4 regions of the Thauera aminoaromatica genome follow, and region 1 is predicted to be linked to each of the others. Evidence: predicted binding sites of a transcription regulator. Region 1 holds the regulator's gene; each other region holds the start of a gene.
The links. The regulator FNR, encoded in region 1, switches genes on or off when oxygen is low (the NO sensors DNR and NnrR bind a similar motif). The targets are predictions, from matches to a motif close to TTGANCTAGNTCAA.

Region 1 (7,887 bases):
CCGCCGGCTGGTCGACGGTGCGCACCAGGTCACCCTGTTCGGCGAACGTATCCCGGTGCGTGCGCGCATCCATACCATCGGCGGGCTCTCCGCCCACGCCGACCAGCCCGCACTCCTCGACTGGCTGCGCGGCTTCGGCGAGGCGCCGCGGCGCACCTTCGTGGCGCACGGCGAGCCGGCCGCCTCCGCCACCTTCGTCGAGGCGGTCGAGCGCGAACTGGGCTGGAGCAGGGTCGAGGCGGCGCGGCCCGGCGTGCCGGTCGTGCTCGAGTGAGCGTCCGCGCGCAAGCGGACCGGGAGGGCGGCGAGGGCCGCTCAGGCGTTGTAGCGCGACAGCCGTACCGGATCGTGCAGACTCACGCGCTTGCCCTGCACGGTGATCAGGCCGGCGTCGCTGAGGTCGTGGAAGATGCGCGACAGGGTCTCGGGCGTCAGGTTGAGGCGCGAGGCGATCACCTGCTTGCTCGTCGGCAGCGCGATCTCGCAGGGTGCGTCGTTGTCGGCCACCTGCAGCAGGTAGCCGATCACGCGCTGGGTGCTCGAGCGCAAGGAGTAGGTCTCCACGTCCTGGATCAGCCCGTGCAGGCGGATCGCCATGCCGGCGAGCAGCTTGCGCGCGAAGGTGGAGTCCTGGTCGATGAGTTCGCTCACCACCGCCTGGCCGACGTGCACCAGCACGGTCTCGCTCAGGGCCTCGGCGAAGACCGGGTAGGGGTGGTTCATGAACATCACGGCCTCGCCGAAGCTCTGCATCGGGCCGATGATCTCGACCACCTTCTCGGTGCCTTGCGAGGACGAGAAGGCGAGCTTGACCTGGCCGGAGACCACGAAGTAAAAGCCGTGCGGCAGGTCGCCGCGCTGGAACAGCACTTCGCCGCGGGCGACCTGGCGCTCGCGGGTGTAGCGCGCGACCAGCTGGATGTCCGCCTCCGACAGTTCGCTGAACAGCGGGATGCGGCGCAGCAGGGAGGGGATGTCGAGCGGGGTCGTGTTGGGCATCTGGAACTCTCCGTCTGGGGACGCAATTTCAATTCGGCCGGTTGTCGAGCGGCGCCCTGACCGGCTTTCGTTAGGATCGTGGATGTACTACCTGATCAAGAACCTGCATGTGACCTGCGTCGTGCTGAGCGCCGCCGGCTTCCTGCTGCGCGGCACCTGGATGCTCACCGGCAACGCCCTGCTGCAGCACCGCCTGACGCGGCTCCTGCCGCACCTCGTCGACAGCACGCTGCTGCTGTCTGCGATCACGCTGGCGGTAATGATCGGGCAATACCCCTTCAGCGCCGGCTGGGTCACGGCGAAGGTGATCGGCCTGCTCGCCTACATCCTGCTCGGCACGTTGGCGCTCAAGCGCGGACGTACCCGTGGCGTGCGGCTCGCCGCCTTCGCCGGCGCGATCCTGGTCTATGCGTGGATCGTGTCGGTGGCGCTGAGCAAGAACGTCGCCGGCTACCTCGCCTGAGCCGTCGAGCCCCGGGTCGTCCCGGCCACGGCGTGCTCAGCGCGCGCCGTGCTGGTGCTGGATCAGGCGCTTGAGGCCGGCGAGGTCGAGCAGGTGTACGTGCTTCTGCTGCACCGCGATCAGCCCGTCCTCCTGGAAGCGCGAGAAGGCGCGCGACACCGTCTCGAGCTTGAGTCCGAGGTAGGAGCCGATCTCCTCGCGCGTCATGCGCAGGTTGAACTCGCTCGGCGAGAAACCGCGCGCCGTGAAGCGCTGCGACATGTTCAGCAGGAAGGCGGCCAGGCGCTCTTCGGCGCGCATCGAGCCGAGCAGCATCATCACGCCGTGATCGCGCACGATCTCGCGGCTCATGACCTTGTGGAACTGAAGTTGCAAGCCCTCGATCTCATGCGACATCTGCTCGAGCTTGTCGTAGGCGATCACGCACACCTCGCTGTCCTCGAGCGCCACCGCGTTGCAGCTGTGGGCCTCGGTGCTGATGCCGTCGAGACCGAGGATCTCGCCGGTCATCTGGAAGCCGGTCACCTGTTCGCGACCGTCCTCGAGCAGCACGTCGGTCTTGAACGAGCCCGCGCGGATCGCGTAGATCGCCTCGAAAGAGTCACCGGCGCGGTAGAGATTGTGCTGGCGCTTGACCTTGCGGCGCGCGCCCACCAGTTCGTCGAGCCGGCTCAGCTCACGATCGGACATTCCGAAGGGGAGGCACAACTCGACGAGGTTGCACTGCGAACAGGCCGATTTGAGCCCATCCACGGTAATTGGCACGCTAGCCCTCATCTGCACGATAATCCTGCTTTCCTGACATTAGAGACGCCTGCGCTGGAGTGGCGGGATTGCTAATCACACCCGTTGACCCAAGTCAACCAACATTACGGAGGCTTCTGCCATTGTTCGGCAGACAGCCCGCCAGCAAGATCATGAAAAGCCAGACCGACCTCATCTTCGACCCGCAACTGATCCGCAAATTCGACATCAACGGGCCGCGCTACACGTCCTATCCCACGGCGGACCGCTTCGTCGAAGCCTTCAATGCAGAGGCGCTGCGGGCCTGGCTGGCCAAGCGGGCGGTGGGCGGCGTAAGCAAACCGCTCTCATTATACTTCCACATCCCCTTCTGCAACACGATCTGCTACTACTGCGCCTGCAACAAGATCATTACCAAGGATCATGGGCGCTCGGCCAAGTACCTGAAATATCTCGCGAAAGAAATCGAGATGCAGGCCGCTTGCCTGGAGGGGAGCCGCCAGGTCACCCAGCTCCACCTCGGCGGGGGCACGCCGACCTTTTTGTCGCACGACGAGATGCGCGAGCTCATGGCGGCGGTGCGCGAGCACTTCACGCTGGTGCCCAACGGCGAATACTCGATCGAGGTCGACCCGCGCAAGGTCGATTTCGACACCGTGAAGCTGCTCGCCGAGCTCGGCTTCAACCGCATGAGCGTGGGCGTGCAGGATTTCGCCGAGGACGTGCAGCAGGCGGTCAATCGTATCCAGAGCTTCGACGAGACCAAGCTGGTCATCGACGCCGCGCGCGCCAACGGCTTCAAATCGGTGAGCATGGACCTGATCTACGGCCTGCCCCGGCAGAACCCGACCAGCTTCGACCGCACGCTCGACCAGGTGCTGGAGATCTCGCCCGACCGCATCTCGCTGTACAGCTACGCTCACCTGCCGGGCCTGTTCAAGCCGCAGCGCCGCATCAACAGCGGCGACATGCCCACGGCCGACACCAAGCTCGCGCTACTGCAGCTCGGCATCCGCCGGCTCACCGAGGCGGGCTACGTGTATATCGGCATGGACCACTTCGCCAAGCCCGACGACGAGCTCACCATCGCCCAGCGCCAGGGCCGCCTGCACCGCAACTTCCAGGGCTATTCCACCCACGCCGAATGCGACCTGCTCGCCTTCGGGGTGTCGGCGATCGGCAAGATCGGTCCGGTGTACGCGCAGAACGTGAAGACGCTCGACGAGTACTACGACGCGCTCGACCGCGACGAGCTGCCGGTGCTGCGCGGCATCGAGCTCACCGCCGACGACCTGCTGCGGCGCGCGATCATCCAGGCGCTGATGTGCCACTTCGAGCTCTCGATGCAGTCGATCGAGATCGCCTACCTGGTCAACTTCCGCGAGTACTTCGCCGAGGAACTCGCCGATCTGCAGGAAATGGAGAAGGCCGGGCTGGTCAAGATCGACGGCGACTGGATCAGCGTGCAGCCCGGCGGCCGCCTGCTGGTGCGCGGCATCGCGATGGTGTTCGACCGCTACCTGCGCGCCGACCGCGAGCGCCAGCGCTACTCGCGGGTGATCTGAACGCCGCACGGATTGCGCACCGCAGCGTAGAATGAGGGCCTCGCATTTCCCGCGGGGCCCTTTTCTTCTTCATGCCCGAAACCGGTTATCTCGCCGTCTTCCTGATCGGCCTGCTCGGCGGCACCCACTGCGTGTCGATGTGCGGCGGCATCGTCGGCGCGCTCAGCATGCAGGTGCAGGTGCCCGGCAGCCGGCCGCAGTGGCCGCTGCACCTGGCCTACAACCTCGGGCGCATCGGCACCTACACCTTGCTCGGTGCCGGTGTCGGCCTGCTCGGCTCGGTCGGCCTGCTCTACGAGGGCATGCTGCCGGTGCAGATGACGCTGTACGTGCTCGCCAACCTGATGCTGGTGGCGCTCGGGCTCTACCTCACCGGCTTCACCCGCCTGCTCGCGCCCATCGAGCGCGTCGGTCACCTGCTGTGGCGGCGCATCCAGCCCGCCACCCGGCGCTTCCTGCCGGCGCGCTCGGTCGGGCAGGCGCTGCCGCTCGGCATGCTGTGGGGCTTCATCCCCTGCGGGCTCACCTATTCCATCCTCGCCACTGCGCTCGTCACCGGATCGGGTGCACGCGGCGCCGGCCTGATGCTGGCCTTCGGGCTGGGCACGCTGCCCAACCTGCTGCTGGCAGGCATGCTCTTCAAACGCTTCCGCGACATCACCCGCCACCCGAGGGTGCGCCTGGCCTCCGGGCTCCTCGTGCTCGGCTTCGGCCTGTTCGGGCTGTACCACGCCCCCTCGCTCGGTGGCGACCTGTGGCGCGGCGTGGTGTGCGTGACCTGAGGGTGCGACGGCACGCCCCTTTCAACCCATCGGGAGTCCTGGATAAATGAACGAAACGACGATCAAGGTCGAAGGCATGAGCTGCGGCGGCTGCGTGAAGAACGTCACCGGCGTGCTGAAGGCGCTGCCCGGCGTGGAGGACGTGCGGGTGTCGCTGGAAGGCGCATCCGCCACCGTGCGCCACGATCCGGCCAAGGTGTCGATCGACGCGTTGCGCGCCGCGGTCGAGGGCGCGGGCTTCGATTCCCCGGCCTGATCGGCAGCCTTAGCCGGGGGCATCGTCGCAGTGCAAGACATTGTGGTTTCCCCCTATAATCCGCGCACAATTTTTCCACGGGAGGGATGTATGGGCTTCGAACAGGTCAGCGCCGGCAAGGACGTGCCGAACGACATCAACGTCATCATCGAGATCTCCGCCCAGGGCGATCCGATCAAGTTCGAGGTGGACAAGGACAGCGGCGCCGTCTTCGTCGACCGCTTCATGGGCACCTCGATGCGCTACCCGCTGAACTACGGCTACGTCCCGCACACCATCGCCGGCGATGGCGACCCGGTCGACGTGCTGGTCGTGACCCCGTTCCCGCTGCAGCCTGGCGTGGTCATCCGCTGCCGTCCGGTCGGCGTGCTGAAGATGGAAGACGACGGCGGTGTCGACGCCAAGGTCGTTGCCGTGCCGGTGTCGAAACTGACCCCGCTGTACGACAAGGTGCAGACCACCGACGACCTGCCCGAGCTGCTGATGAAGCAGACGGTGCATTTCTTCGAGCATTACAAGGACCTCGAGCCCGGCAAATGGGTCAAGGTCCTGGGCTGGGGCACGGTCGAGGATGCCAAGGCCGAGATCGTGAACGGCCTAGCGGCTGCCAAGAAGTAATCCCGGGAACGCACGTTTCCGGATGACCCGGGGCCCACGCATGCGTGGGCCCCGGCCGTTTACGGCGCGAGTGACGTGACACTGACGGGATTGGCAGTGCCTTGTCGGCCATGGGGGCTGATGTGGCAGCCGAGTCGCGGGGCAGGGGCCGGGTTCGCGGCTTGCGCTTCTCCTACAGCGGCTGCCACCTGCGAGGTCTCGTGCAGGAGTGGCGCAAGCCGCGAATGCGGCGGTGATCCGGGGGGCGCCCGCGTCGGTCCCTGCGTGGCCCTGTTCGCGGCTTGCGCCGCTCCTACGGAAACCGGCGTGCCCCGGGCGCGGGATAGAGGCGCGCCGTCAGACGTGCCCCCAGGAGGCCGAGCGGAGACGCCCACACGCGCCGTGACCTGGCATCGTGCTTGCTATCGTCATCGGAGGGCCGCGTCCTGGCAGGGCGCGTGCGAATGAAGAAAACGGGGGATCCATGCTTGCGCTGCTGATGAAGATCAACAAGAACCTGATCCTCGCCATCCCGGTGGCGATGGTGCTCGGCTTCGGCTTCGGGCTGTTCGCGCCGGTCGGCTGGCTGAAGTCGCTGATCGTGCCGCTGACCTTCCTGATGGTCTATCCGATGATGGTCAACCTGAAGCTCTCCAAGGTCCTCGAAGGCGGCGACCTCAAGGCGCAGGCGCTCGCGCAGGCGATCAATTTCGCCCTCATCCCCTTCGTCGCTTACGCGCTCGGCAAGGCCTTCTTCCCCGAGCAGCCGGCCTACGCGCTCGGCCTGCTGCTCGCCGCGCTGCTGCCCACCAGCGGCATGACGATCTCGTGGACCGGCTTTGCCAAGGGCAACCTCGGCGCCGCGGTCAAGATGACGGTGCTCGGGCTCGTCCTCGGCGCGCTCGCCACGCCGCTTTACGTGCGCTGGCTGATGGGCGCCGAGGTGCCGGTCGATATGGGCGCGGTGTTCATGCAGATCGTCGTCATCGTCTTCCTGCCCATGCTGGCGGGGCACTACACGCAGAAATGGCTGGTGGCGCGCCACGGCCAGGCCGCATACCATAAAGAATGGGGGCCGCGCTTCCCGCCCTTCTCCACGCTGGGCGTGCTCGGCATCGTCTTCGTCGCGCTCGCCCTCAAGGCGAAGGACCTCGTGGCCCAGCCGGGCGAACTGATCGTGGTGCTGATACCGCTGCTGTGCCTGTATGCGATCAACTACGTGGTGAGTACCGTGGTGGCGCGTAGCCTGCTGCCCCGCGGCGACGCGATCGCGCTGGTGTTCGGCACGGTCATGCGCAACCTGTCGATCGCGCTCGCGCTGGCGATGAACGTGTTCGGCGCCTCGAGCTCGGGTGCGGCGCTGGTGATCGCGCTCGCCTACATCCTGCAGGTGCAGTCCGCGGCCTGGTATGTGAAGCTCACCGATCGCTTCTTCGGCCCCGCCGCATCCGCGAAGGCGGGGGGCTGAGCGGCGGCGCGGACGGAGCGATCGCGTCTCCGACCGCGTTTCCATGCTCCACGCGGCGACGGGTGGGTCGCCGGCATCTCCGACGCGCGAACACGGTTTGCGCCAAACGACCGCCTCAGCCCGCGACTCAGCCCGGAATTCTCGCCACGTGCAGCAGGTTGGTGCTGCCGCGTTGGCCGAAGGGCAGGCCGGCGATCACCACCACCGCGTCGCCGGCGCAGCCGAAGCCCAGGGTCGACGCCGCGCGTGCGGCGTGCTCGACCATCTCGGCGACGTCATGCACCTCCTCGAAGGGCACCGCATGCACGCCCCACACCAGCGCCAGCCGGCGTGCGGTGGCTGGCTGCGGCGTCAGCGCCAGGATGGGCGCCACCGGACGCTCGCGGCTCGCGCGCAGGGCGCTGAAGCCCGAGCTGGTGTAGGCCACCGTGGCCGCCGGTTCGAGCAGGCCGGCGACGCGGCGCAGCGCGCAGCAGATCGCGTCCGGGGTGTTCGCCGCGGCCGCCGTGTGGCTGGCTTCCAGTCCGGCGCGCCAGGCGGGGTCGCGCTCCACCTCGCAGACGATGCCGTGCATGATGGCCACCGCCTCCACCGGGTACTGGCCCGAGGCCGACTCGGCCGACAGCATCACCGCGTCGGCGCCGTCGTAGATCGCGGTGGCCACGTCCGAGGCCTCGGCGCGGGTGGGCACAGGCGAGGAGATCATCGACTCCAGCATCTGCGTCGCCACCACCACCGGACGGCCGGCTGCGCGTGCGGCCCGCACGATGCGGCGCTGCAGCACCGGCACCTGCTGCGGTGGCAGCTCCACGCCGAGGTCGCCGCGCGCGACCATGACGCCGTCGGCGAGCGCGATGATCGCGTCGAGCGCGTCGATCGCCGCCGGCTTCTCGAGCTTGGCCATGATCCAGGCGCGGTCGCCGATGAGTTCGCGCGCCTCGCGCAGATCCTCGGGGCGCTGCACGAAGGACAGCGCCACCCAGTCCACGCCCAGCGCCAGGCCGAAGTCGAGG
Region 2 (7,887 bases), 2.1 Mb from region 1:
CGGTCATCGTCACTCCGTCGATCGGGAAGCCAGCCAGCACCGACTTCCCGATCCAACCCTAGAGAGTCACGATGAAAGCTGCCGTTCGTTCCGGCGCGGCGCAGTCCGCGCACGCCCCCGCCCGCCCGCTGCTACCCCTGAGCGCGATCATGCTCGCCGTCCTGTCGGCGGGCGCGCAGGCGCAATCCACCCCGTCCTCGGCCAAGACGCTCCCGCCGGTCACCGTCAACGCTGCCGAGGAAGCCCCCCACGACGGCCACCGCGCCACCGCCACCCGTGTCGGCAAGGTCCTGCAGGACCCGCACGACATCCCCCAGGCGGTCACCACGGTCACCAACACCCTGATGGAAGAGCAACAGGTCGGCAGCCTCAAGGAGGCGCTGCGCAACGTCTCCGGCCTGTCGTTCAACGCCGCCGAGGGCGGCCGCTCGGGCGACAACATGAACCTGCGCGGCTTCTACACCTTCGGCGACATGTACCTCGATGGCATCCGCGACACCGCGCAATACAACCGCGAGACCTTCAACCTCGAACAGATCGACGTGCTGCGCGGCTCGGCCGCGATGCTGTTCGGCCGCGGCCAGGCCGGCGGCGTCATCAACCAGGTCACCAAGACGCCGCTGCTCGGCAACCGCGGCAGGATCACCGGCAGCGTCGGCATCGACGACTATCGGGAAGTGACTGGCGACTTCAACAAGGAGCTCGGCGACACCACCGCCGTGCGTCTGAACGTGATGAAGCGCGACGAGGGGAGCTGGCGCAGCAACCCGGCCGATGGCGCCGAACCGGAGATCCACCGCGAGGGCGCCGGCCTGAGCCTGGTCACCGGCCTGTACACCGACAACGAGTTCACCTTCAACCATTACTACCTGAAGACGCGCGACAACCCGGACTACGGCATCTCCTTCGATCCGGCGACCAAGCGCCCGACGAAGAACTTCTCCGCCGACACCTTCTGGGGCACGAACAACACCTTCGACGACAGCGACACCTCGATGACTTCGCTGGTGCACCAGTACAAGCTGTCCTCGCAGGCCGAGATCCGCACCCAGCTGCGCCATGCGAGCTACGAGCGCGTGTACTGGGCGCAGGCACCCGAGCGCATCAACCCGCCGAGCTTCGATGGCAGCACCGGCAGCCCGAAGGTGCGCCAGACCGACACCGAGAACCTGACCCTGCAGTCCGACCTCACCGCACGTGCCGAGCTCCTCGGCATGAAGCACGAGCTGCTCGCCGGCGTCGAGTACCTGAAGGAAGACTCGAGCCGCTGGGGGCTGCGGGATCTGGATCCCGGTGCAGGCCGCTTCTATCGTCCGGGCGCCTTCACCTCGGCGCCGGCGATCACCTACCAGGGCGACACGCTCGCCTTCTACGCCCAGGACACGATCGAGTTCGTGCCGAACTGGAAGCTGACCCTGGGTGCAAGGCATGACTCGCTCGACGCCGAGTATTCCAGCCTCAACTCGCCGCAGCTCGACTTCAGCGAGACCAGCCTCCGCACCGGCCTGTCCTGGCACCCGAACGCATACACCCACTACTACATCAGCTACAGCGACTCCTTCAGCCCGACCGCCGACCTCTACCAGCTCTCCGGCGGCAGCTACCCCGCCGAGCGCAGCAAGGTCACCGAACTCGGCGCCAAGTGGATGCTGATGGAGGGCGACCTCGCCCTGCGCGCCGCGTTGTACCGCGCCGACAAGGAGTGGGAGCGCAACACCGACCTCGAGTCCACCGCCGCAATCCTCACGAAGAAGCGCCGCACCGACGGTCTGGAGCTCGAGGTCGCCGGTCGCGTCACCCCGAAATGGGAGGTCTTCAGCGGCTTCTCGCTGATGGACGCCGAGATCCTCGAAGTCGCCCCGGGCGCAGACGCCCGCCTCGAAGGCCAGCGCCCGCGCAACACGCCCACGCTCACCTTCAACCTGTGGTCGACCTACGCGCTCGGCGGCGGCTGGAAGATCGGCGGCGGCGTCGAGGCGAAGAGCGACCGCTACGCCTACGTGCCGACGGCTGCCAACGCAAACAGCAACTTCGTCAACGGCAAGTTCTCGCCCAACACGGCACCCGGCTACGCGCGCTGGGACGCGATGCTGGCCTACGAGCAGAAGAGCTGGGCCGCGCGCCTCAACGTCAAGAACATCTTCGACCGGGTGTACTACGACGCGGTGTATGACCAGGGCGGCTTCGCCATCCCCGGCAGCGGCCGCGCGATCATCCTGACCGGCGAATACAAGTTCTGATCCGAGCCTATCGATCGGCGGGCCCCTGCGGGCCCGTCGCTTCCACTGGAACATCCCGATGAACAAACGCGACTTCCTGCGCACACTGGGCGGCGGCCTCTCGCTCGCCCTGCTGCCCCGCACCCTGTTCGCCGCCACCACGCCCGGCGAACTCCCCGCAATCCGCCTGATCGCCGCCTGGCGCAGCCTGCACGACCTTGGCCGCGACGGCGCCTCGCGCGGCGCGAAGGCGGAGGGCAGTACCGACTACGTCGGCATCCTGGCCACCGACTGGCAGCAAGGCCTCGCCCGCATCGAGACCGCGGTCGCGGTTCCCGATCGGGTCCACGGCCTGCTGCCCGACCGCGACGGCGGTTTCCTGGTGTGCGCCAACCGTCCCGGCCCCTGGCTGATGCGCTGCGCCGCCGACGGCGAAGTGCTCGCCCGCCAGGTCCTCGAGGACGAGAAGGGCGGGCGTACGCTCAATGGTCACGCGGCCTTCGACCCCGCGGGCGAGTGGCTGTACACCACCGAATCCGAGACCGGCTCCACCCAGGGCTGGATCGCCGTGCGCCGGCGCGACAGCCTGCGCAAGGAGGCGGAGTTCTCCACCCGCGGGATCGAGCCGCACGAGCTGCTGTTCGACGCCGAGGGCAAGCTGGTGGTCGCCAACGGCGGCATCCTGCGCGCCGCGGGCGACCGCAAGCGCGACCTCGAGCGCATGGACTCCTCGCTGGTGCGGCTCGATCCGCGCAGCGGCGAGCGCCTGGGCCAGTGGTGGCTGAAGGACAAGCGCCTGAGCCTGCGCCACCTCGCCCTCGGCTCCGCGCCGGCAGCGGGCGGCCCTGCGCTGGTAGGTATCGCACTGCAGGCCGAGCACGACGACCCTGCCGAGCGCGCCGCCGCCCCCATCCTCGCGGTGTGGAATGGCGACAGCCTGGCAATCCCCAGCCGCGAGACCGTCGGCGCGGGCTACTGCGGCGACATCGCCACCGGCATGGACGGCGGCTTCTACCTCTCCGCCGAGCGCAGCCATCGGGTAGCGCGCTGGCATCCGGCGGCCCCCGCGCGCCTGGAGATCATCGCCGAGCTGAACAAGGCGGGCGCGCTGGCCGAACTCCCGCTCGACGGTACCCACGCCAGCCTGATCGGCTCACCGCGCGGCCTCGGCTTCTGGCACCCGCAGCACGATCCGATGCTGCTGCGCTGGCCGGTGGAGATCGCGCCGGACAACCACTGGACGCTGGTCGGAGCCTGAACCCCGCCACCCGCCTGGATCGCCGTATCGCGACTCGCGTCGCTCCTACAGGAAGCTCCGAAGCGGGGGTTTTCTGCAGGAGCGACGCGCGTCGCGACATGGAGCGGAGAATTCGCCCCGACGCGTTTCCCGCTTACGGGAAACGACCGCCACGACGACCCGCGGCTCTCGAGAAAACGCGCTACAAGTTGGTATTTTCTTTGCGAACCCATTCCACCGCGGGCGGGGGATGGGACGCTCAGAACTCCCAGGCCACGCCCACGTTGGCGATGTTGCGATCGTTGCCGCGACCGACCGCGCCAGAGATCTTCACGCCCTCGGCGATCGTGTAGCGCAGACCGACCTGGCGATCCGGGCCGGAATGCTCCGCACCGAAGGTCTCGACGACGAAGTCGAGCTGCTCGCCGAGCGGCACGTCGAGGCCGATGCCCCAGAAGTCGAGGTCCTCGTCGTCGCGCGCCCACTCGCGGCCGAGGTTCACATGCACCCGCGGGCCCTGCTCGAACGCCCAGGTCGCCAGGCCGGCGAGCGCGTCGACACGCGAGGAGTCCTCGCCGCTGACGCGCTCGCGCCCATACTCGTATTTCAGGCCAGCCGAAAGCCCGCGCTCGGACTGCAATGGCACCCATTTGACCGCCGCGCCGACGGCGCGGATCTTCGCGTCTGGATCGGCGTCACGATCCTTCCCGCGGCCATAGCCCACCTCCACTTCGACATTGTCGATCGGACCGAAACCGGCCGCGCCCTCGTAGCCGCGCACCGCGTCGTCGCGGCTCCAGCCGAACTCGAGCTTGGCGCCGCCGCGCTCGAGCGTGCCGGCATCATCGACCGCCATCGGGCGTTCGGCGAGAGCCGGAGGGGAACACAAGGCGAACAGCGAGGCCAGCACGATCGGGCGCAGCCCGGACTTGCGTTGAGACATGACGATTCCTTTGCAGGGAGAGGTGGACAAAGACGGGCCGCCCACACGAGCGGCCCGAAAAGGGATGCGCAACTCCGAACGACCGGGGCTACGAGGTGATCGCTGGACAAGACCCACGCCGTCGATGCGGCAGGGACGCCCGACACTCGTGCCTCGGACGTGCCCGCATGCGCCGGGAGGGGCTTCTTACTCGAGCACCTGGCCAGACACGGAAAGGGCGGTGCGGCCATGTTCGAGCACCGCATCGCGATCGAGCTTCCCGGAATATTCGGCCCCCGCCTCAATGCAGCCGATGATCGCGGTCGCCGGGCCTGGGGATGGGTTGAAAAATATTAACCGCAACAACAATCATTACCATTTGATAATCATCAACAGCGCGCGGGATTCCGGCTTACTTTGCGCGCCGCGGACATCCCTTGCAGGGCTTGTCCTTCCTGCAGCATTTCTTGCTCATGGACTTCTCCTCGTGGAATGGAAAAGACGGACACCATCGAACCGGACTGCTCAGTGCAGTGCCTGCGGATCGTGGCCGCCATCGCCCGCATCGCCCAGCACTGCATAGGCCTCCCACTCCGCCACCAGCCGGGCGGCGCAGTCGCGCACACAAGCGGAAAGGCGCTGATCGCTGCCGATCACCCGGAAGTGACCGGCGATCGCCTGCGCCAGCGCGGGCGAGCGCCGCGCCGGGAAGCGCGACAGCAGCTGCAGCACCGCCGCCAGCGCGAGCTCGGGATGGGTGTCGTACTCCGGCCCCGCGTTCGCGGCAACCCTTCGCCGGCTGGCGGATGAATGCGCGCTCACAGCCGCACCGCGTAGTACTCGACGACCTGCTGGACGTCGACCGGGAAGGGCACCTCGTCGGGCGACGGGGTGCGCGTCATCGTCGCCACGAACGCCGCCTCGTCGAAGACGAGCCATTCGGGGCGGGTCAGCGCAGGCTCGGCGAGCGCCTCGACCACCACCGGGATGCACCGCGCACGTTCCGTGAGCTGGATGCGGTCGCCCGGCCGGATGCGGATGGAGGGGATGTTCACCGCCCGTCCGTTGAGCAGTACGTGCTTGTGGCGCACGAGCTGCCGCGCCGCCACCGCGGTGGGCGCGAAGCCGGCGCGGAACACGAAGTTGTCGAGGCGACGCTCGAGCAATTCCAGCAGCTTGTCGCCGGTCGGGCCGCGGTCGCGCTTGGCCTCGCGGAACAGGCGCTGGATCTGCTTCTCGCCGAGACCATAGTTGAAGCGCAGCTTCTGCTTCTCGATCAGCTGCACGCCGAAGCCGGACTTGCGCCTCGGGCGCCGGCCGTGCTGGCCAGGGGGATGGTTGCGCTCACCCAGCGGCTTGCGCGACAGGCCGGGCAGCTCGGCGCCGAGGGCACGCATCACTTTCAGGCGGGGGCCGGTGTATCGGGACAATGGGTTCTCCTTCATTCAGGGATTCTTGCTGCGCCGACGCACGAAGAGCGCCAGCAGGACAGCCTCGAAGTCGAGACAGGGTCGGTTGAATATCGTCTTTCCGAATGATTCGCAATATCGTTAAAATCCGAATCACTGTCAAGCCTCTCTGTCCTGCGGTCCGGACCGCATCGAATACACACCGGGCGCACGACCTTTGAGCTAGATCAGTAAAAGTCATAATGCGACCCATTATCGTTCTAGGCTTACTCCGCCCTCCGGACACCCGAGTTCATGGACTGCGCCACTTCGCCCTCCTCCGCCGCTGCCGCCGCGCTGCGCACCCTGGCCCTCGTCGGCCACCCCAACGTCGGCAAGTCGGTGCTGTTCCACCGCCTCACCGGCACCTACGTCACGGTGTCCAATTACCCCGGCACCACGGTCGAGGTCTCGCGCGCCACACCGCGCTTCGACCGCGAGGCCTCGCTGCTCGACACCCCGGGCGTGCTCGCCCTGCCATCGCGCAGCGACGACGAGCGCGCCACCATGCGCGCGCTGCTCCATGAGGACATGCGCACGCTGATCCAGGTCGGCGACGCCAAGAACCTGCGCCGCACGCTCAACCTCACCGCGCTGCTGGCCGAACTCGGGGTGCCGATGGTGATGGCGCTCAACATGACCGACGAGGCCAAGGCGCGCGGGGTCACGGTGGATGCCGCGGCCTTGTCGGAGGCACTCGGCGTGCCGGTCGTGGCGACGGTGGCGACCGGCGGGGAAGGAGTTTCCGCGCTCACCGAAGCGCTGCAGCGTGCGGCGGTGCCGGCACCACTGCTGCGTTACGACCCGGTGCTCGAGCGCGACATCGCCCGCGTCGAGCAGCTCATCCTCGCGCAATGCCCACATCCGCGCCTGGCCGCACGCGGGCTGGCCATCCTCGCCATCGGCCGCGACCCCGAGGTCGAGGCCTGGCTCGCGGCGCAAGCGAACAGCGAGACCGTGCGCGCCGCGCTCGCCGAGCTCACCGCGCCCATCGGCCGCGACTCGCTCCCGGCGCGGCTCGCGCGCGAGCGCGGCGGCGCCGCCGAGGCGCTCGCGCGCACCGTCACGCAGCAGGCTGCCGGCAAGGACCGCACGCTGTCGATGCTGCTCGGCCGCATCGCGGTGCACCGGCTGTGGGGCTGGCCGATGCTGCTCGGCGTGCTGTATCTGGTGTATCTGTTCGTCGGCGACTTCGGCGCCAGCACCCTGGTCGGACTGCTGGAAGAAGACTTCTTCGGCGAGGTCCTCAACCCCGCGGTCACCGAGTTCGTCACGAGCCACATCTCCACGCCCTGGCTGGCCGACCTGATCGTGGGCGAATACGGCCTGTGGACCATGGGCATGACCTACGCGCTCGCGCTGATCCTGCCCATCGTCACCACCTTCTTCCTCGCCTTCGGCGTGCTCGAGGATTCGGGCTACTTCTCGCGCCTGTCGGTGATCGCCAACCGCATGTTCGCCGCCATCGGCCTCAACGGCCGCGCGGTGCTGCCGATGGTGCTCGGCCTGGGCTGCGTGACCATGGCCACGCTCACCACCCGCATCCTGCACACCCCGCGCGAGCGCCTGATCACCATCTACCTGATGGCGCTGGCGATCCCGTGCTCTGCGCAACTCGGCGTGGTGCTCGGCCTGCTCGGCGGCATCTCCTTCGGCGCCACGCTGATCTGGGTGCTGGCGATCGTCGGCGTGCTGCTGTTCACCGGCTGGCTGGCGAGCAAGGTCGTGCCCGGCCGCCGCGTGCCGCTCGTCACCGAGCTACCGCCGATGCGCATGCCGGTGCTCGGCAACGTGCTCAAGAAGACCGGCGGAAGGCTGAAGTGGTATCTGATCGAGGTGATCCCGCTGTTCCTGATCGGCACCCTGATCATGTTCGGGCTCGACCGCAGCGGCGCGCTGCCGTGGATCATCGAGGCCGGCGAGCCGCTGGTGGTGGGCTGGCTCGGCCTGCCGCCGGAGGCGAGCGCCGCCTTCGTGATGGGCTTCCTGCGCCGCGACTTCGGCGCCAGCGGCCTGTTCGCGCTGCAGAGCGAGCTGTCGATGATCCAGGCCGTGGTGGGC
Region 3 (7,887 bases), 590 kb from region 1:
TGCCGGCGTCGATGCCGACGTATTCGGCGAGATACACCGGCGAGACGCGGTCGTAGAAGGGGTGGCGGAACTCGATGCGTTCGAGCGCCGCGCCCTTGGCGGTGGCGATGATGGTGCCTGCGAGCTGGAAGCGCTGCAGCGCGGATTCGACGAGTTCCCTGGCGAGCACGAGCAGACGATCGCCGACATCGACCAGCGCATAGTCGAACTCGGGGTGGGCGTTGAGCGCCTGGTTGGCGGGGATGGTCCACGGGGTGGTGGTCCAGATCACCGCGGCGGCGGGCTTGTCGAGCCTGGCCAGGCCGAATGCGGCGGCGAGTTTACGCAAATGAGTGCCGGCGTCCGCGTCGGATACCGGGAACGCGACATCGATCGTCGGCGAGGGCTTGTCGGCATATTCCACCTCGGCCTCGGCCAGCGCCGAGCCGCAGTCGAAGCACCAGTTCACCGGCTTCAGGCCCTTGAACACGTAGCCGTTCTTCGTCATCTCGGCGAGCGCGCGGATCTCGTTGGCTTCGTTGGCGAAGTCCATCGTGCGGTAGGGGTTGTCCCAGTCGCCGAGCACGCCGAGGCGGATGAAGTCGGCCTTCTGGATCTCGATCTGCTCGGCGGCGTAGGCGCGGCACAGCTCACGCACGCGGTCGGCGGGCAGGTTCTTGCCGTGCGTCACCTCGACCTTGTGCTCGATCGGCAGGCCGTGGCAGTCCCAGCCCGGAACGTAGGGCGCGTCGAAGCCGGCCAGCGTCTTCGAGCGCACGATGATGTCCTTGAGGATCTTGTTCAGCGCGTGGCCGATGTGCAGGCTGCCGTTGGCGTAGGGCGGGCCGTCGTGGAGCACGAACTTGGGCCGGCCGGCGCTGGCCTTGCGGATGCGCTGGTAGAGCTTCTTCTGCTGCCAGTCGGCGATCCAGTTCGGCTCGCGCCTGGGCAGGTCGCCACGCATCGGGAAGGGGGTGTCGGGCAGGTTGAGCGTCTTGCGGTAGTCGGCCATGGCGGGATCGGAAGTCGGTGGGATCGGCGGGGTTCGTCGGGCCTTCAGGCGGGCAGGGGGTTCGCGGCCAGCCAGTCGCGGGCCGTCTGGCTGTCGAGGGCGATCTGCGCGCGCAGCGCGTCGAGCGAGGGGAATTTTTGCTCGGCGCGCAGGCGATGCAGGAAATGTACGCGGATGTGGGCGCCGTAGCAGTCCTGCGTCCAGTCGAAGAGGTGGACCTCGAGGCGGGCGCGGCCGTTCGCGGTCGCGGTCGGGCGCAGGCCGATGTTGGCGACGCCGGCCACCGGGCCGGATGCGAGGCCTTCGACGCTTACCACGTAGACACCGCCCAGCGCCGGGCGGCGGTGCTTCATCTGGATGTTCGCGGTCGGGAAGCCGAGCTGGCGGCCGAGCTTGTCGCCGTGGCTGACGCGACCGGCGATGCTGTAGGGGCGGCCGAGCAGGCGCGCGGCGTGGGCGAGGTCGCCCTCCGCGAGCGCGGCCCGCACCGCCGAGCTGGACACCCGCTCGCCCGCGACGGCGAGCGTGGGCATGGACTCGACCCCGAAGCCGCCCTCGGCGCCGGCCGCGCGCAGCATCGCGAAGTTGCCCTGGCGGCGGGCGCCGAAGCGGAAATCGTCACCGATGAAGAGATGGCGCACGCCGAGGCCGCGCACCAGGATGTCGTCGATGAAGGCCTGCGCGGGCTGAGCGGCGAAGCGAGCGTCGAAGCGGCAGACGTGGCAGCGGTCGACGCCGGCGGCGGAAAGCAGCAGCAGCTTCTCGCGCAGCGAGGCGAGGCGGGCAGGGGCGTCGGCGGGGCTGAAGTATTCGCGCGGGTGCGGCTCGAAGGTGAGCACCACCGCCGGCAGGCCGAGCGCACGGGCCTTGTCGGTGAGCAGCGAAAGCAGCGCCTGATGGCCGAGATGCACGCCATCGAAGTTGCCGATGGTGAGCACCGCAGCCGTGTCGGCCTGCTCGGGAATCCCGCGGTGAACCTGCATAAGCGCCTGAAAAAGCCGCGATTATAGCGGCAAAGCCCGCTATTGCGGGCTTTGCGGGCAGACTTGCTCGGGATGCGGGCGGTGCGCTCGCCCTCAGTCGAGCCGCGCCACGCGGGTCGGCCCGCTCGGGGCGTGCTCCTCGAAATAGCGCTTGACGCCGCGCATCAGCGCCATCGCCATCTTGTCCTGGTAGGCCTCGTCGTTGAGACGGCGCTCTTCCTGCGGGTTGCTGATGAAGGCGGTTTCGACCAGCACCGAGGGGATGTCGGGTGCGCGCAGCACCGCGAAGCCGGCCTGTTCCACCTCGGGCTTGTGCAGCCGGTTGATGGTGCCGAGCTCGCCGAGCATGGCGCGCCCGAGCTTGAAGCTGTCGTTGATCGTGGCGGTCTGCGACAGGTCGAGCAGGGTGCGGGCGATGTGGCCGTCCTGGCGGGCGAGGTTGACGCCGCCCACGAGGTCGGCATCGTTCTCCTTCTGCGCCAGCCAGCTTGCCGCCGAGCTCGAGGCGCCGCGCTCGGAGAGCACATAGACCGAGCTGCCGTTGGCCTCGGGGCGAACGAAGGCGTCGGCGTGGATCGACACGAAGAGATCGGCGCGCACCCGGCGGGCGCGCGCCACGCGCTGGTGCAGCGGCACGAAGTAGTCGCCGTCGCGCGTGAGCACCGCGCGCATGCCGGGCATGGCGTCGATCTTGCGCTTGAGGCGTTGGGCGATCGACAGCGTGACGTCCTTCTCGTAGCTGCCGCCACGACCGATCGCGCCCGGATCCTCGCCACCATGGCCGGCGTCCAGCACCACGGTGTACAGGCGATCGACCGCCGGCTCGTTACGCTTGCCGCGGCGCACCGGCTCGCGCGGCTCCTCGCGCGCCACCGCGGCGGTGTTGCCGCCGGCGTCGCCCATCGCGGCGTCCATCGGCGAGTCCTTCATGATCAGCGCCATCAGCGGATCGTGGGCCTCGGTCGGGTGCAGGTCGAGCACGAGGCGGTGGCCGTAGCTGCCGACCGGGTCGAGGGTGAACACCTGGGGGTTGATCGCCGCCTTGAGCTCGATCACCACACGCACCACGCCCGGCCGGTTCTGCCCGGCACGGATCAGGCGGATGTAGGGGTCGGAGTCGAGCACCTTCGAGGGCAGGGACTGCAGCACGCTGTCGAGCTGCACGCCCTCGAGGTCGACCACCAGGCGCTGCGGGTCCTCGACCAGCATGTGGCTGTGGCGCAGGCGCGAGGAGCCCTCGAGGGTGATGCGGGTGTATTCGGCCGAGGGCCATACGCGCACCGCGAGCAGGCTTGCCGAACTCGCCAGCCCGACCGGGCTCACCAGCATGGCGAGCGAGGCGCCGGCGAACTTGAGCAGGCCGCGGCGATCGATGCGCCCCGCGGCGAAGGCCTCGGCCGCGGCGGCAAGCCCCGGAGTCTGGCCGAGACTCAGGTCGTCCCGGGCGCCGGGTCCGCGCCCCGCAAAGCTTTCACCAGTCCGATCACGCATGTTCGCCCCGCTTCCGTGTTTGCGCTGATCGCCACATCCCGCCCGGATTCACCGGCCTGCAGGACGATTTCGACGTCGGGAGAGGGCAGATGGGGCGAGGCCTTGTCCGGCCATTCCACGATGCAGACGCCCTCACCGGCGAAGTATTCGTCCAGCCCCGCGTCGAGATATTCGTCGGGCGAGGTGAAGCGATAAAAATCAAAGTGATATAAGTTTAAGCTAGAAACCACGTAAGGTTCAATCAAGGTGTAGGTCGGACTCTTCACCTTGCCCTCGTGGCCGAGCGCGCGCAGCAGGCCGCGGGTGAGGGTGGTCTTGCCGGTGCCCAGGTTGCCCTGCAGCCAGATCTGCAGTCCGGGCGCGAGAACGCCGGCGAGCGCGCCGCCAAGCGCCACGGTGGCCGCCTCGTCGGGTAAATGCGCCTGCAGGCGCGCGCCGTTATCATCGGCAGTCTGGATCGACTCGATCATCGGGACCTCTGACAAATGGAAACAAAATTGCCGACGCCGGACGGGGCGGCGGTCGACGGGACCGTCCTCGACGGTGCGGCACTTGTTGCGCGGATCAGACAGTGGGGGCGCGAACTCGGCTTCGACGCGGTCGGCGTGGGCGGGGTCGATCTCGCCGACGCCGAACCCGGCCTGGTCGCCTGGCTGGAGGCCGGCTTCCACGGGGACATGGATTATATGGTGCGCCACGGCATGAAACGCGCGCGCGCCGCCGAACTCCTGCCCGGCAGCGTGCGCGTGATCAGCGTGCGCATGGGCTACTGGCCGGATGCCGCGCCGGCCATGGACGTGCTCGGCGACCCCGAGCGCGCCTATGTGTCGCGCTACGCGCTCGGCCGCGACTACCACAAGCTGGTGCGCAACCGCCTGCAGAAGCTCGCCGACCGCATCAGCGCGGAGGTGCCGCACCAGTACCGCGTGTTCACCGACTCGGCGCCCATCCTCGAAGTCGAGCACGCCAGTCGCAAGGGCCTGGGCTGGCGCGGCAAGCACACCCTGCTGCTCGATCGCACCGCCGGTTCGTGGTTCTTCCTCGGCGAGATCCTCACCGACCTGCCGCTGCCGGTGGACGCGCCGGTGGCGTCGCACTGCGGGCGCTGCACGGCCTGCATCGACGCCTGCCCCACCGGCGCCATCGTCGCGCCCTACCGGCTCGACGCACGGCGCTGCATCTCCTACCTCACCATCGAGCTGCACGGCGCGATCCCCGAGGAGCTGCGCCCGTTGCTCGGCAACCGCATCTACGGCTGCGACGACTGCCAGCTCGTGTGCCCGTGGAACCGCTTCGCCCAGCTTGGCCGCGAGCCCGATTTCGCCCCCCGCCAGGGCCTCGACGACGCCCGGCTGGCCGAGCTCTTCGCGTGGACCGCGGCGGAGTTCTCCGAGCGCACCGCAGGCAGCCCGATCCACCGCATCGGCCACGCGCGCTGGCTGCGCAACATCGCGGTCGCGCTCGGCAACGGCCCGGCGACGCCCGCCGCGCGCGCGGCCTTGCAGGCGCGCGCGGACGACGAGGATGCGGTGGTGCGCGAGCACGTCGCCTGGGCGCTCGCCCGCCTGGCCGCCGCCGCCGGCTAGAATGCGTGCCCGCAAACCGATTCAGGACCGCCCGCCATGGAAGAGCGCATCGTCGTGCTGGAGACCAAGCTGATGGCCGCCGAGGACCTCCTCGACGAGCTCAACCGCACGGTCTGGCGCCAGCAGCAGGAACTCGACCTGCTGCGCCAGCATCTGCATCAGCTCGCCCAGCAGGTCAAGACCCTGCAGCCGGGCGACCCCCTTCGCCCCGAAGACGAGATCCCGCCGCACTGGTGAGCGCGGCCGGCTTGCACGAGGCGGCGGCCTGCTGCGCCGTCGGCCGGCCTAGCCGAGCAGCGCGCCGGTGAGGCTGGAGAGGGTGTCGCCGAAGGCGGTGGTGAGGATGACCAGGATCGGCATGCCGTGGCAGAAGGCGAGCACGGCCCGGCGGATGCGCGGGTGGGCTTCGTGGAGCTCGAGGAAGTAGTTGCACACCAGACGCAGCTTGATCGCCATCACCAGCGACACGCCCACCGCAACCAGCACGGCGTTCGCGTCGGAACGGGCGATGCCCGCGCCGCCCACGCTGAGCAATACCAGCATCAGCCAGGCGAGATCGATCTTGCGTTCGGGGCTCATGCGGCTTTCCTCATCCGAGCAGGTAGAAGAGCGGGAAGATCATCAGCCAGATCATGTCGGTGACGTGCCAGTAGCAGGCGAAGGCCTCCAGCCCGCTGTGCTCTTCGGGGGTGTAGGCGCCCAGGCCCGTACGCGCGATCACCCACATCATGCCGAGCAGGCCCCAGAACACATGCACCAGGTGGGTGAAGGTCAGGTAGTAGTAGCTGACGATGAATACCCCGGCGCTGCCGTCGAGGCCGAGCGCAAAGTTGCGCTGCAGCTCGAAGATCTTGATCGCCGGGTAGCCCAGCCCGAACACGAAGCCGGCGAGCATCCAGCGCACCGTCGCGCGTCGGTCGCCGCGTCGCATCGCGTGCAGCGCGCGCGCCACGCACCAGCCGCTGGTGAGCAGCATCAGGGTATAGCCGGTGCCGGCCAGCAGCGAGAGCCGCTCGGGGCCCGCCTGGAAGGCTTCCGGGTGGTGGGCGCGGGCGATGAAGAAGACCGCGAACAGCAGCGCGAACTCGGTGATCTCGCAGAAGATTCCCACCCACATCGCCTTGCTGCCGGGGATGCGCCCCGCGGCCGCCTGCGGCGGTCGGGGAGCCAGGGTCGGGACTGGAGCGGTCGGGGAGAGGGGCACGGCAAGGGTCACGGCGGGGCGGGCGGCGCAGGGCCGCGTCGATGAGGCACTGAGCGCAAGTCTGCCAGCCTGGCCGCTTGCTTCCCTTGATTCCGCTCAGGAAGTGCGCGCGATGGCGGAATCATGTTTCCGTTCGCGTCAACGACTCTTGCGCTGCATCAACATCCGCTGATCCCCGTCGTGGTCCGATGGCGGCCTTCATCCACGCAAGTCGCACGAGGAGGCAGCCCGTCATGGCGAAAGTGAAGTTCTTCGGAGAAGAGTCGATCCCGCTCGAGATGCACAAGGTCCGCATCGTCCAGAAGCTGAACCTGCCGCCGGTCGAGCGCCGGCTCGAGGCGATCACCGAGGCGGGCAACAACACCTTCCTGCTGCGCAACGCCGACGTGTTCATGGACATGCTCACCGACAGCGGCGTCAATGCGATGAGCGACCAGCAGCTGGCGGCGATGATGATCGCCGACGACAGCTACGCCGGCAGCGCCACCTACACCCGGCTGGAGAACAAGCTGCACGAGATCTTCGGCATGCCCTTCTTCCTGCCCGCCCACCAGGGCCGCGCGTGCGAGAACATCCTCGCCCAGGTGCTGGTGTCCCCGGGCTCGGTGGTGCCGATGAACTACCACTTCACCACCACCAAGGCGCACATCACGCTCAATGGCGGCAAGGTCGAGGAGCTCGTCGCCGACGTGGGCCTCGAGGTGGTCAGCGTGCATCCCTTCAAGGGCAACATGGACGTCGCCAAGCTGCGCGACGTGATCGGCCTGCACGGTGCCGACAAGATCGCTTTCGTGCGCATGGAGGCCGGCACCAACCTGATCGGCGGCCAGCCCTTCTCGGTGCAGAACCTCGCCGACATCCGCAGGGTGTGCGACGAGTTCGGGCTGATGCTGGTGATGGACGCCAGCCTGCTCGCCGACAACCTGCACTTCATCAAGGAGCGCGAGGAGGCCTGCAAGGGCCTGAGCATCCGCGACATCACCCGCCGCATGGCCGACCTGTGCGACGTGATCTACTTCTCCGCGCGCAAGCTCGGCTGCGCGCGCGGCGGCGGCATGTGCATCCGCAGCGAGGAGCTGTACCGCCGCATGCGCGGCCTGGTGCCCCTCTACGAGGGCTTCCTGACCTATGGCGGCATGTCGGTGCGCGAGATGGAGGCGCTCACCGTGGGCCTCGAGGAAACCATGGACGAGGAGGTCATCAACCAGGGTCCGCAGTTCATCGGCTTCATGGTCGACGAGCTCGTCAAGCGCGGCATCCCGGTGATCACCCCCGCCGGCGGCCTGGGCTGCCACATCAACGCGATGCAGTTCGTCGACCACATCCCGCAGGCGCAGTACCCGGCGGGCGCGCTCGCCTCGGCGCTCTACCTCGCCGGCGGCATCCGTGGAATGGAGCGCGGCACGCTTTCCGAACAGCGCGAGCCTGACGGCAGCGAACTCTTCGCCAACATGGAGCTGGTGCGCCTGGCGCTGCCGCGGCGGGTGTTCACGCTGTCGCAGGTCAAGTACGCGGTGGACCGCCTCGAGTGGCTGTACGCCAACCGGCGCCTGATCGGCGGCCTGGTGTTCACCGAGGAGCCGGAGATCCTGCGCTTCTTCTACGGCCGCCTCGCGCCGGTTTCCGACTGGC
Region 4 (7,887 bases), 1.8 Mb from region 1:
TCGGCTCGACGGCGGTCGCCACGCCGTCCTCGACCTTCACCTTGAGCAGGTCCGGCCCCGCCACGCACTGGTAACAGTAGGTGGCGACCTTGGTTGTGCCCTGTGGGCTGCTGACGGTCATCAGGTGTCTCCTCCGGTGGTGTGCGGGCGAGGCTGAGGCCGCCCGCTCCCCCTTCTTGGCTTATGGGATGAATCCTAGAACTTATGACTGACCGGTCGGTTGATATTTGTCAAACAGTAACGTTGACGTGAACGTAATTTTTTTGTGTAGAGTTAACGTTAGCGTTAACTATAGGCGCTGCTTGGGGATGTGGGTTTCCGATAAACTGCGTTCCAGCCGCAGATCCGGCGACCGCATGCGCGCTGGTCCGTGTCCGGCCGGGGCCGCGTCGCGTGCCCGCTATTCCTCTTGTGCTGTCTCGAACCCGCTGTTTACCGCTGTTTCTTCTTCCAACTGGAGTGACCCATGTTCGTCGAAAACATCATGACCCGGGAGGTGCTGCACGTCGGTCCGGAGGCCTCTTTCTCGCAGGTCTCCGAGATCATGCGGCTCAAGAAGGTGCGCCACGTGCCGGTGATCGACCAGGATCGCAAGGTGCTGGGCATCATCTCGCATCGCGACGTGCAGCGCGCCCAGCCGTCCATGATCACGACGCTCGACGTCGGCGAGGTGAAGTACCTGCTGTCCAAGATCACCGCGGCGGACATCATGCACAAGTCGGTGGTGAGCTGCTCGCCACGCACGCAGATCGAGGAGGCCGCGCGCATGATGCGGCCCAAGAAGCTGGGCTGCCTCGTCGTGGTGGACGACGCCGGGCGCCTGGTGGGCATCGTCACCAGCGTGGACCTGCTCGATTTCTTCCTCGACATCACCGGCTGCTGGGTCGAGGGTGCGACGCGGATCACCGTGAAGTTGCAGGATCGCGCCGGCCAGCTCGCCGCGCTGCTCGCCTCGGTCAATGCGCAGGGCGGCTACATCGTCTCGGTGGTGTCGCCGCGCACGCCGCAGTCCGAGGGCTTGCGCACCGCGACCATCCGCTTCGAGGCCAAGGATGCCGGCGCGGTCGTGCAGGGCCTGCGCGAGGCGGGCTACGAGCTGAGCGTCGATCAGACGGCGTGAGATGTGAGATGTGAGATGTGAGGCGTCAGGCCTGGGGGGGTGAAGACCTCTCGGCCTGGCGCCTCGTCACATCCGGTCGCAGTGTCGTCGGTCGACGGCGGACGGGCGCAGCTCGAGATCCTTCGCTCGGGATTTCCCTTCATCCTCTCCGCAGGCATCTTTCGCCCGACCTCCAAAAGCCGATGCGCGCGCTGGTCTCCCAGCGCGCGCATCGCTCCTGGCGCCTTACCCCTTGCTCCTCACCCCTGCAGCAAGGGCGGATCGGGGTCCTCGTTCCAGCCCTTGGGCGGGGGCTGGAAGCGGGCGAGCCAGCCTTCGAGCAGGGTGACGTGCTCGCGCTCGGTCTCGCACAGTTCGGCGGCGAGCTTGCGGATGTCCTCGCGCTCGGACTGGGCGACGAGGCGGTCGTAGAAGTCCACCCCGCGGCGCTCGGCCTCGAGCGCCATCGCGATCGCCTGGTAGGGATGCATCATGTAATGCAGGCCTTCTGCCGACACCGACGGCGCCTCCGGGCTCTCGGGGGCTTCCCAGGAGTATTCCCACGGTGCGATGTGGGGCAGGGTGTGTCCCTCGCTGATGTCGTTGACGTTGTCGACGTGCAGCTTCTCGATCTCGGCCAGCTTGCGGAAGAGCACGGCGACGTCGCGGTTGTTGTGGGTCTCCATCTGGTCGGCGAGTGCCTCGTAGCGCTCGACCGCCTCGACTTCCATCGCCAGCGCATGGGCCAGCAGGTGCTCCACCGAGTGGATGCCGGTTTCCTGCGGATCGGGTTTGCTCATAACACGAACTCCTTCTCGAGATCTGCAACTGAATCGACGCTCGCCGGCTGCCCGGGCTGGAAGGGCTTGCGGCTGCCGCGGAAGAGCACGCCGACGTTGAAGCCATCGTCGGACATCAGGCGGCGCGCGGCGCGCGCGGGGTCGTCGGTCGGGTCGACCGCGGCGGGATGCACCATGTCCTTCCAGTCGCGCTGCTCGGGACGGAAGGTGACGCAGGGGCTGAGCAGCTGCACGAAGGAGAAGCCGGGATGGCGGATCGCCTCGGTGATGAGCTTCGCGGTGCCGTTCTGGTCGCCGGAGAAGCCGCGGGCGATGAAGTTCGCGCCCGCGGCGAGTGCGATCACCAGCGGGTGGAAGGGGTTGATGCCGGTGCCCTGCGGGGTGAGCTTGCTCTTCTCCCAGTCGGGCGCGGTGGTCGGCGAGGCCTGGCCCTTGGTCATGCCGTAGACCTCGTTGTCCATGACGATGTAGGTCATGTCGACGTTGCGCCGGCAGGCGTGCATGAAGTGGTTGCCGCCGATCGAGAAGCCGTCGCCGTCGCCGCCGGAGGCGATCACGGTGAGCTCGGGGCGGGATACCTTGATGCCGGTGGCGATCGGCAGGGCGCGGCCATGCACGCCGTGGAAGCCGAACACGTTGGTGTAGGCGGGCAGGCGCGAGGAGCAGCCGATGCCGGAAACGAGGGCGACGCGCTCGGGCGGGATCGACAGCTCGGCGAGCGCCTTGGTGATCGAGCCGAGCACCGAGTAATCGCCGCAGCCCGGACACCAGACGGGCTTGACCTCGGACTTGTAGTCGCGCGCGGAGTAGCTCGGGCAGGTGGATGTGGCTTCCATGTTCAGCTCCAGTCGGCCAGTTGGCGGAAGATTTCGTTCGGACGGATCGGCAGCGGGCCGGGCCGGTGGAAGGCGCGCACGCTCCCCGGGAGGTCGTAGTGGGCGCGCAGGTAGCGGTGGAACTGGGCGCCATGGCTCTGCTCGACCACGAGCACGCGCGCCACGCCCGCGAGCGCGGCGGCGAGCTGTTCCGGGCGCACCGGCGAGATCAGGCGGATCGACACCAGGCGGGCACGCCCGCCGCTGGCGCGGAAGCGCTCGAGCGCCTCGCGCACCGGCCCGGTGGTGGAACCCCAGGTCAGCACGGCGATGTCGCCGTCGCCCTCGATGTCGGCCCAGTGCGTGCCGTAGTCGTGCAGGGCGAGCTTGCGCAGACGCTTGTCGAGCTGGGCGCTGTGGTCGGCCGCGCCGCTGGACGGGGTACCGAACTCGTTGTGCTCGAGGCCGTCGGCGGTGTACTGGTAGCCCTTCATGCCGGGTACGGCCATCGGCGAGACGCCCGAGGCGGTGTTGGTGTAGCGGCGGTAGCGTTCGGCCGCCTCGCCCTCGGGCATCAGGCGGACCGCGCGCAAGCCGGGATCGGCGGGCGGCGAGATCGTCGCCCGGCTCTGGCCGAGGGACTGGTCGGAGAGCACGATCGCGGCGGTCTGCAGGGTATCGGCGAGATGGACCGCCCACTGGGTGGCGAAGGCGCAGTCGGCGAGCGAGTTGGGCGCCACCACCAGGTGCGGGGCGTCGCCGTGCAGGCCGTAGAGCGCGATGTTGAGGTCGCTCTGCTCGGACTTGACCGGGATGCCGGTGGAGGGGCCGCCACGCATCACGTTGACCACGGTGATCGGGGTCTCCGAGGCGACCGCGAGACCGAGCGATTCGGTCATCAGCGCCAGGCCGGGGCCGGAGGTCGCGGTCAGCGAGGGCACGCCGGCGTAGGAAGCGCCGATGATCTGGTTGATCGAGGCGAGCTCGTCCTCGGCCTGCACCAGCACGCCGCCGAGCTTGGCGAGGTTGGGTGCGAGCCACTCCAGCACCTCGGTGCCCGGGGTGATCGGATAGGCGGCGACGAAGCGGATGCCGCCGCGCACCGCGCCGAGACCGGCGGCCTCGTTGCCGGTGATGCTCCACAGGCGCTCGCTCTGGCCCTGGGCGGTGGCCAGGCGGGGGCAGGGCGGCAGGTCGGCCGCGAAGGCCATGCCTGCACGCACCGATGCCTCGCTGGCGGTGCGCGCGGCCTCTCCCTTCTTGGCGAGCGAGTCGCGGACCACACCGAGCACGGCGTCCTCGGGAAGGCCGACGAGGCCGGCGACCGCGCCCAGGGCGATCATGTTGGGGCGCCCGCCCTCGATCGTCTTGGCCATCTTCTTGAACGGGATGTCTGCCGACCGCGTGCCCTTGGCGCGGATGGCCTCGGGGAATTCGCCGCCGTCGGGATCGCCGACGACCAGGCTATCGGCGGTCATCGGGATCTCGGCGGAGAAGCGCCCGACGTTCTCCCAGTCGATGGCGACCAGCAGATCATATTGATCGTCGTGCGACTGCACCGGCGACGTAGACAGACGCATCATCGCGGCGGCCTCGCCGCCGCGGATCTGCGCGCCCGACGAGCGGGTCATGTAGGCATACCAGCCGGCACGGCCGGCGGCGTCGAGCAGCATGTTGCCTGCGGTCATCACCCCCGCGCCGCCGCTGCCGGCGAATGTTATCGATACCGATCGGGCTGTCATCCTCGTTCTCCAATGTTCGACCTTCGACCGGCGGGTGCCGGCGCGGTCCTGTTCAGGGCCCATGCGCGCGTCCCCCTCGGGTGAAGCGGGCACGGCGCCGACCGGAGGCTGGTTGGGTTGCAGCGCCGCCTTCGCAGCGCTCACCTCCGATGTGTCGAAGTTTACGTTGACGCAAACGTCAATCTGTTGACTTTGGTCAACTGCCCTCCTGCCGGCCTGATTTAACTTTGCATCCAACGCGGCGGCAGGAAGCAGTCGATCCAGTCGCCAATCAGATCGATCAAAGTTGACGCGAACGTAAACGGAAGGAGTGGGTAGATGAGCACCAAACCGTATCGCTGGATGATGGTGGAGCCGGGTCGGCCGATGGTCCGCACCGAGTTCGAGATCGGCGAGCTGGCCGCCGACCAGGTGGTGGTCGAGGTCGCCGGCTGCGGCGTCTGCCACACCGATCTCGGCTACTACTACGACGGCGTGCGCACCAACCAGCCGCTGCCGCTCGCGCTCGGCCACGAGATCAGCGGCCGGGTGGTGGGCGCGGGCAGCGCGGCGGGGCAGTGGGTCGGCCGCGCGGTGGTCGTGCCGGCGGTGATGCCGTGCGGGACCTGCGAGCTCTGCACGTCGGGACACGGCACCATCTGCCGCGCCCAGGTGATGCCCGGGAACGACATCCAGGGCGGCTTCGCCTCCCATATCGTGGTGCCGGCGCGCGGCCTGTGCGCGGTCGATGAGAAGCGCCTCGCCGCCGCCGGACTGCAACTCGCCGACGTGTCGGTGGTGGCCGACGCGGTCACCACGCCCTACCAGGCGGTCACGCAGGCCGGAGTCGAGCCTGGCGACGTCGCGATCGTGATCGGGGTGGGCGGCGTCGGCGGCTACGCGGTGCAGATCGCCAACGCCTTCGGTGCGAGCGTGGTGGCGATCGACGTCGATCCGGCCAAGCTCGAATTGATGTCGAAGTACGGTGCGGCGCTGACGCTCAATGCGCGCGAGGTGACCGGACGCGACCTCAAGAAGGCGATCGAGGCGCACGCCAAGGCCAACGGCCTGCGCACCACGCGCTGGAAGATCTTCGAATGCTCGGGCAGCGGTGCCGGCCAGACCAACGCCTATAGCCTGATCAATCACGGCGCGACGCTCGCGGTGGTCGGCTTCACGATGGACAAGGTCGAGGTTCGCCTCTCCAACCTGATGGCCTTCCATGCCCGCGCGCTCGGCAACTGGGGCTGCCTGCCCGAGTACTACCCGGCCGCGCTCGACCTGGTGCTCGACGGCCGCATCAACCTCGCCAATTTCGTCGAGCGCCACCCGCTCGCGCAGATCAACGAGGTCTTCGAGGCGGCTCACGCGCACAAGCTCAGCCGCCGCGCGATCCTGACCCCCTGATCCCGCACCCCCTACCAATCCGACAAGAGAGCAGACAGAGGAGCCATACGAGATGAAAGAAACGACGCAACGCGTGATCGATCAGACTGCGCCCAAGCACTTGGTCGACCATAACCTGGTGCCCGAGACGGTGGTGCCGGGCGTGATCTACGAGAAGCGCCCCGCGCGCAATCTCCAGGGCGAGGTGGTGCCGGGCCTGTACAACGCCTGGATCTGGCTGGACAACCCCAAGCAGTACAACTCCTACACCACCGACATGGTGAAGGGCCTGATCCTTGCCTTCCGTGCCGCGTCCTGCGCCCGCGACGTCGCCACGGTGGTGTTCACCGCGGTCGGCGACAAGGCCTTCTGCACCGGCGGCAACACCAAGGAATACGCCGAGTACTACGCCGGCAACCCGCAGGAATACCGCCAGTACATGCGTCTTTTCAACGACATGGTGTCGGCGATCCTGGGCTGCGACAAGCCGGTGGTGTGCCGCGTCAATGGCATGCGCATCGGTGGCGGCCAGGAGATCGGCATGGCGGCGGACTTCACCGTCGCCCAGGACCTGGCCAACTTCGGCCAGGCCGGCCCCAAGCACGGCTCGGCCGCGATCGGCGGTGCGACCGACTTCCTGCCGGTGATGATCGGCTGCGAGCAGGCGATGGTGTCCGGCACCCTGTGCGAGCCGTTCTCGGCGCACAAGGCCTACCGCCTCGGCATTTCCTCGCAGATCGTCCCCGCGCTCAAGATCGATGGCAAGTTCGTCGCCAACCCGCTGGTCATCACCGACCGCTACCTCGACGAGTTCGGCCGCATCATCCACGGCGAGTTCAAGACCGGCGACGAACTGGCCGCCGGCAAGGAGCTGCTCAAGCGCGGCGAGATCGACCTTTCCCTGCTCGACGAGGCGGTCGAGAAGCTGTGTGCCAAGCTGATCTCCACCTTCCCCGAGTGCCTGACCAAGAGCTTCGAGGAGCTGCGCAAGCCCAAGCTCGATGCCTGGAACCGCAACAAGGAGAACAGCCGCGCCTGGCTCGCGCTCAACATGATGAACGAGGCCCGCACCGGCTTCCGCGCCTTCAACGAGGGTACCAAGGAGACCGGCCGCGAGATCGAGTTCACCGACCTCCGCCAGGCGCTCGCCGTCGGCACGCCCTGGACGCCCGAGCTGATCGAAAGCCTGATGCCGGGGGCGAAGTGATGGGCGAGGCGATCAACCCGCTCAAGGCCTGGCTGGAGCGCGACGGCGGCCTGCTCCGCCTGCGCCTGGCGCGGCCCAAGGCGAACATCGTCGATGCCGCGATGATCGGCGCGCTGCAGCAGGCGCTCGGCGCCCACCTCGGTTCGCCCGCGCTGCGCGCGGTGCTGCTCGATGCCGAGGGCCCGCACTTCAGCTTCGGCGCCAGTGTGGACGAGCACATGCCCGAGCAGTGCGCGCAGATGCTGAAGACCCTGCATGCGCTGGTGCGGCAGATGCTCGACAGCCCGGTGCCGATCCTGGTCGCGATCCGCGGCCAGTGCCTCGGCGGCGGGCTCGAGGTGGCGGCGGCGGGCAACCTGCTCTTCGTGGCGCCGGATGCGCGCCTGGGGCAGCCGGAGATCCGCCTCGGCGTGTTCGCGCCTGCGGCCTCCTGCCTGCTGCCGCCGCGCGTCGGGCAATCGCGTGCCGAGGAGCTGCTGTTCTCGGGGCGCAGCATCGACGGCGCCGAGGCGTTCCGCATCGGCCTGGCCGACGTGCTGGCCGACGACCCCGAGGCGGCCGCGCTGAAGTGGTACGACGAACATCTTGCTGCGCTGAGCGCCAGCTCGCTGCGTTTCGCGGTTCGGGCCGCACGCTGCGACCGGGTGCCGGCGATCAAGCAAAAACTGGAAACCGTGGAGGCCATGTATCTCGAGGAGCTGATGGCCAGCCACGATGCGGTGGAAGGTCTACGGGCCTTTCTTGAGAAGCGTTCTGCAAACTGGGAGAACCGTTGACCATGAGTACGGCAGACATCATCGCGCGCTGTGAAGCGCTCTACGAAGACCTCGATTTCACCGCCGCAAGGAAGTGGAAGGAG

Region 2: a site for FNR is predicted at 6,005-6,018, ahead of feoB (ferrous iron transport protein B). Genes of this name have one in related genera too.
Region 3: a site for FNR is predicted at 6,404-6,417, ahead of TMZ1T_RS08850 (cytochrome c oxidase subunit 3 family protein). Genes of this name have one in related genera too.
Region 4: a site for FNR is predicted at 4,643-4,656, ahead of TMZ1T_RS14095 (2-oxoacid:acceptor oxidoreductase subunit alpha). Genes of this name have one in related genera too.

What each region holds. Positions count from the first base shown of each region.
Region 1 covers NC_011662.2:1,418,304-1,426,190, forward strand. Annotated here, with positions in the region: gene TMZ1T_RS06295 (MBL fold metallo-hydrolase RNA specificity domain-containing protein) at 1-274, shown strand, start outside; gene TMZ1T_RS06300 (Crp/Fnr family transcriptional regulator) at 316-999, opposite strand; gene TMZ1T_RS06305 (SirB2 family protein) at 1,082-1,462, shown strand; gene fnr (fumarate/nitrate reduction transcriptional regulator Fnr) at 1,499-2,239, opposite strand; gene hemN (oxygen-independent coproporphyrinogen III oxidase) at 2,380-3,771, shown strand; gene TMZ1T_RS06320 (sulfite exporter TauE/SafE family protein) at 3,843-4,553, shown strand; gene TMZ1T_RS06325 (heavy-metal-associated domain-containing protein) at 4,600-4,809, shown strand; gene ppa (inorganic diphosphatase) at 4,900-5,427, shown strand; gene TMZ1T_RS06335 (arsenic resistance protein) at 5,891-6,874, shown strand; gene pyk (pyruvate kinase) at 7,002-7,887, opposite strand, start outside.
Region 2 covers NC_011662.2:3,863,572-3,871,458, forward strand. Annotated here, with positions in the region: gene TMZ1T_RS17050 (TonB-dependent receptor) at 72-2,240, shown strand; gene TMZ1T_RS17055 (DUF1513 domain-containing protein) at 2,299-3,477, shown strand; gene TMZ1T_RS17060 (hypothetical protein) at 3,716-4,399, opposite strand; gene TMZ1T_RS17065 (hypothetical protein) at 4,904-5,200, opposite strand; gene rpsD (30S ribosomal protein S4) at 5,197-5,808, opposite strand; gene feoB (ferrous iron transport protein B) at 6,082-7,887, shown strand, end outside.
Region 3 covers NC_011662.2:2,003,705-2,011,591, forward strand. Annotated here, with positions in the region: gene ileS (isoleucine--tRNA ligase) at 1-991, opposite strand, end outside; gene TMZ1T_RS08820 (bifunctional riboflavin kinase/FAD synthetase) at 1,036-1,974, opposite strand; gene TMZ1T_RS08825 (N-acetylmuramoyl-L-alanine amidase) at 2,068-3,465, opposite strand; gene tsaE (tRNA (adenosine(37)-N6)-threonylcarbamoyltransferase complex ATPase subunit type 1 TsaE) at 3,405-3,935, opposite strand; gene queG (tRNA epoxyqueuosine(34) reductase QueG) at 3,951-5,051, shown strand; gene TMZ1T_RS08840 (SlyX family protein) at 5,088-5,288, shown strand; gene TMZ1T_RS08845 (cytochrome C oxidase subunit IV family protein) at 5,337-5,630, opposite strand; gene TMZ1T_RS08850 (cytochrome c oxidase subunit 3 family protein) at 5,641-6,168, opposite strand; gene TMZ1T_RS08855 (tryptophanase) at 6,489-7,887, shown strand, end outside.
Region 4 covers NC_011662.2:3,193,493-3,201,379, reverse strand. Annotated here, with positions in the region: gene TMZ1T_RS14115 (molybdopterin-dependent oxidoreductase) at 1-121, opposite strand, end outside; gene TMZ1T_RS14110 (CBS and ACT domain-containing protein) at 467-1,120, shown strand; gene TMZ1T_RS14105 (ferritin-like domain-containing protein) at 1,360-1,899, opposite strand; gene TMZ1T_RS14100 (2-oxoacid:ferredoxin oxidoreductase subunit beta) at 1,896-2,735, opposite strand; gene TMZ1T_RS14095 (2-oxoacid:acceptor oxidoreductase subunit alpha) at 2,738-4,456, opposite strand; gene had (6-hydroxycyclohex-1-ene-1-carbonyl-CoA dehydrogenase) at 4,775-5,842, shown strand; gene oah (6-oxocyclohex-1-ene-1-carbonyl-CoA hydratase) at 5,895-7,028, shown strand; gene TMZ1T_RS14080 (cyclohexa-1,5-dienecarbonyl-CoA hydratase) at 7,028-7,804, shown strand; gene bcrC (benzoyl-CoA reductase subunit C) at 7,807-7,887, shown strand, end outside.